Regions from separate parts of the Streptomyces sp. 3214.6 genome, predicted to be linked through region 1. Evidence: riboswitches for the same ligand, from Rfam matches in the RefSeq annotation. Region 1 holds a riboswitch; the other holds the start of a gene.
What was found. Region 1 has a riboswitch for cobalamin ahead of B5557_RS09915 (ABC transporter substrate-binding protein). Riboswitches for the same ligand answer to the same signal wherever they lie in the genome.
Positions count from the first base shown of each region.

Region 2: another riboswitch for cobalamin. It lies ahead of B5557_RS14890 (ribonucleoside-diphosphate reductase subunit alpha); the one in region 1 lies ahead of B5557_RS09915 (ABC transporter substrate-binding protein).

Region 1 is NZ_LT670819.1:2,214,552-2,218,805, reverse strand. It holds gene B5557_RS09920 (FecCD family ABC transporter permease) at 1-197, opposite strand, end outside; gene B5557_RS09915 (ABC transporter substrate-binding protein) at 194-1,249, opposite strand; cobalamin riboswitch at 1,336-1,488, opposite strand; gene B5557_RS09910 (VOC family protein) at 1,513-1,941, opposite strand; gene B5557_RS09905 (hypothetical protein) at 1,938-2,123, opposite strand; gene B5557_RS09900 (winged helix DNA-binding domain-containing protein) at 2,261-3,370, shown strand; gene B5557_RS09895 (S1 family peptidase) at 3,540-4,254, opposite strand, start outside.
Region 2 is NZ_LT670819.1:3,343,188-3,347,441, forward strand. It holds gene B5557_RS14885 (hypothetical protein) at 1-1,733, opposite strand, end outside; partial or broken gene B5557_RS45110 (GNAT family N-acetyltransferase) at 1,913-2,002, shown strand; cobalamin riboswitch at 2,055-2,179, shown strand; gene B5557_RS14890 (ribonucleoside-diphosphate reductase subunit alpha) at 2,304-4,254, shown strand, end outside.

The DNA of each region.
Region 1 (4,254 bases):
GGCGTCAACTCCGCCTGCCCCCAGCCGAGATGGGCCGCCACCGTCGCCCACACGTCACCGACCGCGATGTCGGCCGGGCCGATGGTGATCGCCACCGCGACCGACCCGCACAGCAGTGCGAGGCCGGCCGTCCACAGCGCCACGCGACGCAGCCCGCGGACCGCGGCCGGGGTTGCCGCCGACAGGACGTCGCTCATCCCCCGAAGCCGTACGCGCGCAGCGCAGCCGCCACCTTCTCCACGCCCTCGACGGTCCGGACCGTCGGGTTCATGGCCTGCCCGGGCAGCAGCACGTACCGCTTCTTCTTCACGGCGGTCATGTTCTTCGTGACCGGGTCGGACTCCAGGAACGCGATCTTCTTCGCGGCGGTCTCGGCCGTCTGCTGCCTGCGGCTCAGATCGCCGATGACGAGGACGTCGGGGTCCCGGTCGGCGACCGTCTCCCAGTTGACCTGAGGCCACTCCTCGTGGGTGTCGTCGAAGGCGTTCCTCGCGCCGAGTTCACGGGTGATGACGCCGGGCGCGCCGCAGCAGCCCGCCAGATACGGGGACCGGGAGTCGGCGAACCAGTACAGGAGGCTGACGTTCTGCGCATGGAGCCCCGAAGTGGCCTTCTCCACACGGGACTTCAGAGCTGCGACCAGTTTCGTGCCGCGCTCCTCGACACCGAAGATCCTGGCCAGGTCGGTGACTTCGCCGTAGACCGCGTCCATGGTCAGCGGCTCGGTGCGCGAGCCGTCGCCGTCGCCGGCGTTGTCCTTGCCGACGCAGTCGGAGGGGGAGAGGTACGTGGGCACGCCCACCTTCGCGAACTGCTCGCGGGTGGCGACGCCGCCCTCACCGAGAGTGGAGGCGAACGACGCGGTGACGAAGTCGGGTTCGGTGTCCAGGACCGACTCGAACGAGGGGGCGTTGTCGGCCAGCCGCTGCACCGTCGCGTTGGCTTTCTCCAGCCCCTTCGCCACCGGGTCGGTCCAGGTGGCGGTGCCCGCCATACGGTCGGCCAGCCCGAGCGAGAGCATGATCTCGGTCGTGCCCTGGTTGAGGGAGACCGCCCGCCGCGGAGGACCGTCCACGTGGACCCGCTGACCGCAGTTGTCGAGCGTGACCGGACGGCCGGCGGAGCCGGCCGACGCCGATCCCGCCGAGTCGGACGAGCCCGACGGGGCGGGGGAGCCGCCGCAGCCGGTCAGCAGCAGGGCGGCTGACAGGAGGAGGACGGCAGGACGGACGGGGCGTGCGAACGGCACGGAACTTCCTTCGGCGTCGAGGGCTCTGGCGCGAAGCCCGGTCGTACGGTGCTCCCCCGGCGGTCTTCCGGCGTCGGGGGCCGCCAGCAGGTCTTCGGACTCGGGGTCACCCGGACGAGGCGCCTTCCCGGACCGCGATCACGCTCCAGTGGCCAGTGCCCCGCCCGTCGCCCTTACCGCTGCGCGTCAGCTCCGGAGTCGCACCGGATTCCCTGACCCGCGCACGTACGGATACGCACATGGGTACGACTGGCCTCGGCAAGCTACCACAGCCCCCCGGCAGCACGTCCTGGACTCGCGACGAGTTCGACCTCGAACCCGTCCTCGTTCTCCAGGTAGGCGGCGCAGTGCTGTCGGCCGCCGGCGTAGGGGTGCCGCTCGGGGAACATCAGGCGCCAGCCGTGCTGCGCGGCCTCGGCAGCCAGCCTCTCGACCACGGCGATGTCGTCGACGTGGAACGCCAGATGGTTCAGCCCCGGGCGGCACCGGTCGTGCTGTTCGGCGGTGAGGGCCGGGGACTGCTCGATGACCAGATAGGTCGCCCCGAGCCGCCAACTGCGCCCACCGCTCCAGCTCTGGAAGAGGGTGTGCCCCAACGCCTCCAGCAGCCAGCCGAACGACGTGACGGCGCGGTCGAGGTCCGGCACCCACAGCTCGATGTGATGCAGCGTGCCCTGCGTCGGCCGACTCACCTCGCGTCGCCGCGTGCCTCGGACATGGAGACCACGGCGCTTCGGCTGCCGTCGCCGGTGACGCCCAACTGCTGGGCGGGGGAGGGGCCGGCGGGCTGGGCGACGGCGGTGGTCACCTCGGCGGCGAGCAGCACGGCGACCCCGAGTGCCATGGTGAGGTGCTTTCGCGGATTGGACGTCATGAGCGCACGATAGTTTCGCCGCCGACGAGGGCACGATCCGGCACACCCCAGGACCGGCAGGGGGACATCCCCAGCGCGACCCGGCTCGGGTGCCTTGAGGACAGCAACTGTCCTCATTCCCCGTTAACTTGCCCTGCATGACGAAGACGACGTCCCCGGCGGCCCCCGTGCTCGGCGCCCGCGCCCTCAACCGCGCCACCCTCGACCGACAGCTGTTGCTGCGTCCCTCGTCGCTGTCGGCCGGGGCCGCCATCGAACACCTGCTCGGACTTCAGGCGCAGAACGTCAAGCCGCCGTACTACGCGCTCGCGGCCCGCCTCGACGGCTTCGTCCCGGAGAAGCTGTCGACGCCGATGGCCGGCCGCGAGGTCGTCCGCATCGTCAGCATGCGCTCCACCATCCACGCCCACACCGCCGATGACTGTCTGACCCTGCGGCCGTTCGTCCAGCCTGCCCGCGACCGTGAGCTGACGTACTTCCGCAAGGGCCTGGCCGGCGTCGACCTCGACCGGCTCGCCGTCCTCGCCCGCGACCTCGTCGAGACCGAACCGCGCACCATGAAGCAACTGCGCGAAGCCCTCTCCGTGGAGTGGCCGGACGCCGACCCCCAGTCCCTCGCCGTCGCCGCCCGGTGCCGGCTGCCCCTCGTCCAGGTCACCCCGCGCGGGCTGTGGGACAGGAGCGGGCAGGTCGCGCTGACCACCGCCGAACACTGGCTCGGCCGGCTCGCCGCACCGACCCCCACGCCGGACGCCGTCGTCCTGCGCTACCTGGCCGCCTTCGGCCCGGCCTCCGTCAAGGACATGCAGACCTGGGCCGGTCTGACCCGACTGCGAGAGCCCTTCGAACGCCTCCGCCCCCACCTGCTCACCTTCCGCGACGAGCACGGCGTGGAACTCTTCGACCTCCCCGACGCCCCCCGCCCGGACCCCCAGGTCCCGGCCCCGCCGCGCTTCCTCCCCGAGTTCGACAACCTCCTCCTCTCCCACGCCGACCGCACCCGAGTCGTCCCGCCCGAGTACTGGGGCCGCAGCTGGCAGGGCAACCAGGCCTACTGCACGCTCCTCGTCGACGGCTTCCTGGCGGGCCTGTGGAAACTGGAGCAGGACGCGCTCGTCATCGAGCCCTTCGGCCGGCTCACCAAGACCCAGCGGGACGAGGTGACAGAAGAGGGCGAGCGGATGCTGTCCGCGATGCACCCGGGCGGGCCGCACGACATCCGGTTCGCCACCGTCGTACGCCCCTGACGCGAAGGGGGACGTCCCGGTCGGGGACGACCCCGAACAGGCCGAAGCCCCCACCGGTGAGAGGTGAGGGCTTGGATAGGGGGCGCTGCGGGCCGCTCGTGGAGGCTCGCAGCGCCCCCCGGTCTTTCCCTGAGGAGTACTCAGGAGGTTCTTGGGGGCAACCCGGTGACTACGAGTTGACCTGCGCCGTCACCAGGCTGGAGAAGGTGGTCAGCCGGGTGTACACACCCGGGTAACCGGCCTCCGCGCAGCCCTCGCCCCAAGAAGTGATCCCTGCCAGGACGCCCCCGATGAGCAGGGGACCGCCGCTGTCGCCCTGGCAGGTGTCTGTGCCGCCGGAGGTGTATCCGGCGCAAACCATGTCGGACTTGACGTAGTCCGAACCGTAGGAGCTCGCACAGCTGGTGTCGGACACGATCGGGACGGTCGCGGTCCGCAGCTGGTTGGAGGAGCTGCCGTTCTCCGAGGTGGTGCCCCAGCCGATGATGCGGGCCGTGGTGCCGGCCGCGTACACGCCGGTCTGGGACGAGGAGACATACGACGCCGTGGTGTACGGCATCGCCGTCGACAGGGTCAGGACGGCCACGTCGTCGCCGTTGGTGGCGTCCGTGTAGTCCGGGTTGATCCAGATCTTGCTCACCCGGCTGGCAGTGCCGTTCGTGCCGTTGAGGTACGTGCGCCCACCGACGACGCGCACGCTGCTCGTGGTCTCGCCGACCATACAGTGGGCGGCCGTGACCACCTTGGTCGCCGAGACGAGGGTGCCGCCGCAGAACTGGTTCTGCGAGGCGTCCGTGATCTGCATCATGAACGGGTACGTCGTGGTCGTGGTCGTCGTGCCGCCGACGATCGGCTGGGGCGCTGCGACAGCGGTGGGGGCGCTG
Region 2 (4,254 bases), 1.1 Mb from region 1:
ATGAGCAGCTCGCGGCTGGGGTGCCGCAGCGCCTGCTCGACAAGCTGTTCCGTGTCCCGTTCCCCCAGGTGGTGCAGCACCCGGAAGCCGAAGTAGGCCTGGATGATGCTGTGCGGGAAACGGACCCTCTTCTCGAGCCCCTCCACCAGGTTGAGCTTGTTCGCGTTGCCCGCGAAGTGGGCGAGCACGGCCTGGGCCTGGTCGGTGCTGCCCTCGCTCAGGCGCCTGCTCGCCTCGGGGCTGAGGCTCCCGCAGAGCGAGTCCCAGATCTTTTCCCGATGCCACTCGGAGAAGGTGCCGGCGCGCTTGCCGTACCGGTTCCCGCGCCGTGCGCCGTTCCACAGGCGCTGCGCCCGGGGCAGCGCGCGTCGGGTGTGACCGGGTTGGCCGTCCTCGTCGAGGAGTTCGGCGAATCCGACCTCCAGTTTGTCCTGGAGCAGCCCGATGCACGCCAGGGCGGAGACCACCTCGACGGTGTCGCGGCGCTCCTGTTCGTTCAGGGCGACGTCCTCGCGCAGCCGCCCCTCGCAGAGGGTCTCGTTCCACCGTTGCAGCAGCCACAGCCGTAGCGTGCTGCGGTCCCGGCTGCGGGTGTTGAGCCGCTTGGGGTCGTCCAGGGCGCCGTGGCAGTGCAGTTCGCGGGCGATCTGGAGGTAGACGGGCGATTCGGTCACCTCGGCCGTCTCCACGATCCAGTCCACGCGGCGCTCGTCCGAATCGGGTACCCGCGCCTGGACGAAACGCAGCGCCGCCTCCTCGCTCAGCGGTTCCAGTTCCACGATCGCGGCGGCGGTGCTCTCCAGCGGAGTGTGCGGCCGGGAGGCGATGACCAGGGGCAGTTTCTCGTCGTTGGCGCGCTCGATGGCCTTGTGGATGATGCTGTCCCGGTTCTGCTGAAGGTTCTCGTCGAGGAGGGCCTCCTCCAGGCCGTCGGCCAGGACGACCGGCTTGTCGTCGGCGAGGAGTTGCTGCCAGACCCGGTCGTTCTTGCCTCGGGCCAGGACTCCGTGCGGCGCCTCCTCGGCGAAGCGCTGCTTGGCCAGGCGTTCGAAGTTCAGGTCTGCCCCGCCGGACGCGTCTCTCAGCCGGATCGGCACGGGCACCGCGTTCTGCCCCGCCAGCAGTTCGCTGAGCCGCACCAGGACGGCGGTCTTCCCCGCGCCCACGCCGCCGACGAGCAGATAGGGCCTGCGTGTGGCGCGTTCGCGGAGTCGTTGGGCGATAACCTCGGCGATCTCCTCGCGGCCCACGATCTCGGCGATGTCGTGCCCGGCGGTGAGCACCAACTTGCGGGGATCCTTGCGCGCCTTGGCGAGGTAGCGGCGTTTGGTCCAGCGGTACCACCAGAACAGGAAGAGCGTGGCGGCGACGGAGGCGGTGAGGACCGGGCCGACGAGGCCCATGACGGCGTCGAGTCCGCCCCTGTGGCGCATGTCCTCGAAGCCGGTCGACTGCCCGGAGGCCACGATGTAAAGGCCCTCCGCGCACCAGGCGACGATGGCCAGCACGGCGATCAGCCAGACGAGCCTGGTCAGGTTCGCGTAGGAGACCCATCGGCGCCATTTCTTGGGGCGGGTGACGCCGCGGCGGGCCTCCAGGCGCATCGCCAGACGGTGCCAGCGGGCGAGGAGGACGCCCCTGACGCGGTGACAGCCGCGTCTCAGATCGAGCGTCGCCATCGGCGCGTTGCGCGGCCGTTGCTTACCGGGCGTGTGACGGACGACCCTGGTCATGGTGTGTTCTCCTCCGAGAGGGATTCTCAGGACGGAGGACCTGCGAGGGTGACGACGCCTACCTCCATGGAATCACTCCCGCCACGCCCCGCAACTCGGCCGCCGCGTCGCGAAAGTCACGAGCCCCGGGCGTGGCGGCGGAGTCACCTTCGTCCCGGGCCCGGGCAACCTCATGACATCTCGGCCCCGTCCGTACACCCGAGCGGGACTGGAACCCCGTCCCGGAGCTGAGCGACTTCACTCTCCTCACCTGTAAGTTGACGCTCTGAAACCACCCCGACACAACATCTGGGGGTGGCGTGACAGGCGAGCACAAGATGTATGCTCGTGCTCGCTGTCGCCGCAGGGGAATCCGGTGCGAATCCGGAACTGTCCCGCAACGGTGTACTTGTGCGTATACGCGTACGAGCGTCAGTCCGAGGACCTGCCGACAGCGTGCCCGGCCCATCAGGTCCGGGTGCCCTGACGTCCGGGCCTCGTGGAGTGGGCCGGTGGACGCGACGCCCCGTGCGCTCGTGTGCTGCCCCCTGCCCTCCGCCAGGCCCACCGCCGAGCGAGGGAGAGCCTCACGTGACCATCGCGCCAGCCGAACCGGCTTCAGTCACCGAGCTGGAGACCGACGGTCCCGGTACCGCGTTGCTGCGTACCCTGACCGAGCTGACCGCCGACCTGCCCGACGCCGACCCCGGCCGGGTCGCCGCCGCGGCCCTGCGCGGCCGGTCCGCCCGGGCCGACGAGGCGGAGCTGCGCGAGCTGGCCACGGAGGCGGCCGCCGGCCTGATCTCCGAGGACCCCGCCTACTCGAAGCTGGCCGCCCGGCTGCTGACCGTCGGCATCGCCGCGGAGGCCGCCTCGCAGGGCGTCACGTCGTTCACCACGTCGGTCGCCGTCGGCCACCGCGAGGGCCTGATCGCGGACCGTACCGCCGAGTTCGTGCGCGTCCACGCGGCCCGCCTCGACGCGCTGGTCGACGCCGACGCCGACGACCGTTTCGGCTACTTCGGCCTGCGCACCCTGCACAGCCGCTACCTGCTCCGGCACCCGATCACCCGCAAGGTCGTCGAGACACCCCAGCATTTCCTGCTGCGCGTCGCCTCCGGCCTTGCCGAGGACACTGTGCCCCATTCAGAAGCGGGCGTCCGCTCCCTGGACGAGGTCGCCGCGCTCTACCGGCTGATGAGCCGGCTCGACTATCTGCCGTCCTCCCCCACCCTCTTCAACTCCGGTACGCGGCACCCCCAGATGTCGTCCTGCTACCTCCTCGACTCCCCGATCGACGAGCTGGACTCCATCTACGACCGCTATCACCAGGTGGCCCGGCTGTCGAAGCACGCCGGCGGCATCGGACTGTCGTACTCCCGCATCCGCAGCCGCGGTTCGCTGATCCGCGGGACCAACGGGCACTCCAACGGCATCGTCCCGTTCCTGAAGACCCTGGACGCCTCCGTCGCCGCCGTGAACCAGGGCGGCCGGCGCAAGGGCGCGGCCGCCGTCTACCTGGAGACCTGGCACTCCGACATCGAGGAGTTCCTCGAACTGCGGGACAACACCGGCGAGGACGCCCGCCGTACGCACAACCTGAACCTCGCGCACTGGATCCCGGACGAGTTCATGCGCCGGGTCAACGCCGACGAGCCGTGGTCGCTGTTCTCCCCCTCCGACGTGCCCGAGCTGGTCGACCTGTGGGGCGAGGAGTTCGACGCCGCCTACCGCAAGGCGGAGGCGGACGGTCTCGCGAAGAAGACCATCCCGGCCCGTGACCTGTACGGCCGCATGATGCGTACCCTCGCGCAGACCGGCAACGGCTGGATGACCTTCAAGGACGCCGCCAACCGCACCGCCAACCAGACGGCCGAGCCGGGTCATGTCGTGCACTCCTCCAACCTGTGCACGGAGATCCTGGAGGTCACGGACGACGGCGAGACGGCCGTGTGCAACCTGGGCTCGGTGAACCTCGGCGCGTTCGTCGACGCCACGGCCGGGGACATCGACTGGGAGCGGCTGGACGAGACCGTCCGCACGGCCGTCACCTTCCTCGACCGGGTCGTCGACATCAACTTCTACCCGACCGAGCAGGCGGGCCGCTCCAACGCCCGCTGGCGGCCGGTCGGCCTCGGCGCGATGGGTCTGCAGGACGTCTTCTTCAAGCTGCGGCTGCCCTTCGACTCGGCCGAGGCGAAGGCGCTGTCCACCCGGATCGCCGAGCGCATCATGCTCGCCGCGTACGAGGCGTCCGCCGATCTCGCCGAGCGCAGCGGCCCGCTGCCCGCCTGGGAGAAGACCCGGACCGCCCGGGGTGTGCTGCACCCCGACCACTACGGCGTCGAGTTCACCTGGCCGGAGCGCTGGGCGGCGCTGCGCGAGCGGATCGCGGCGACCGGCATGCGCAACTCGCTGCTGCTGGCGATCGCGCCCACCGCCACCATCGCCTCCATCGCGGGGGTGTACGAGTGCATCGAGCCGCAGGTGTCCAACCTGTTCAAGCGCGAGACGCTGTCCGGCGAGTTCCTCCAGGTCAACT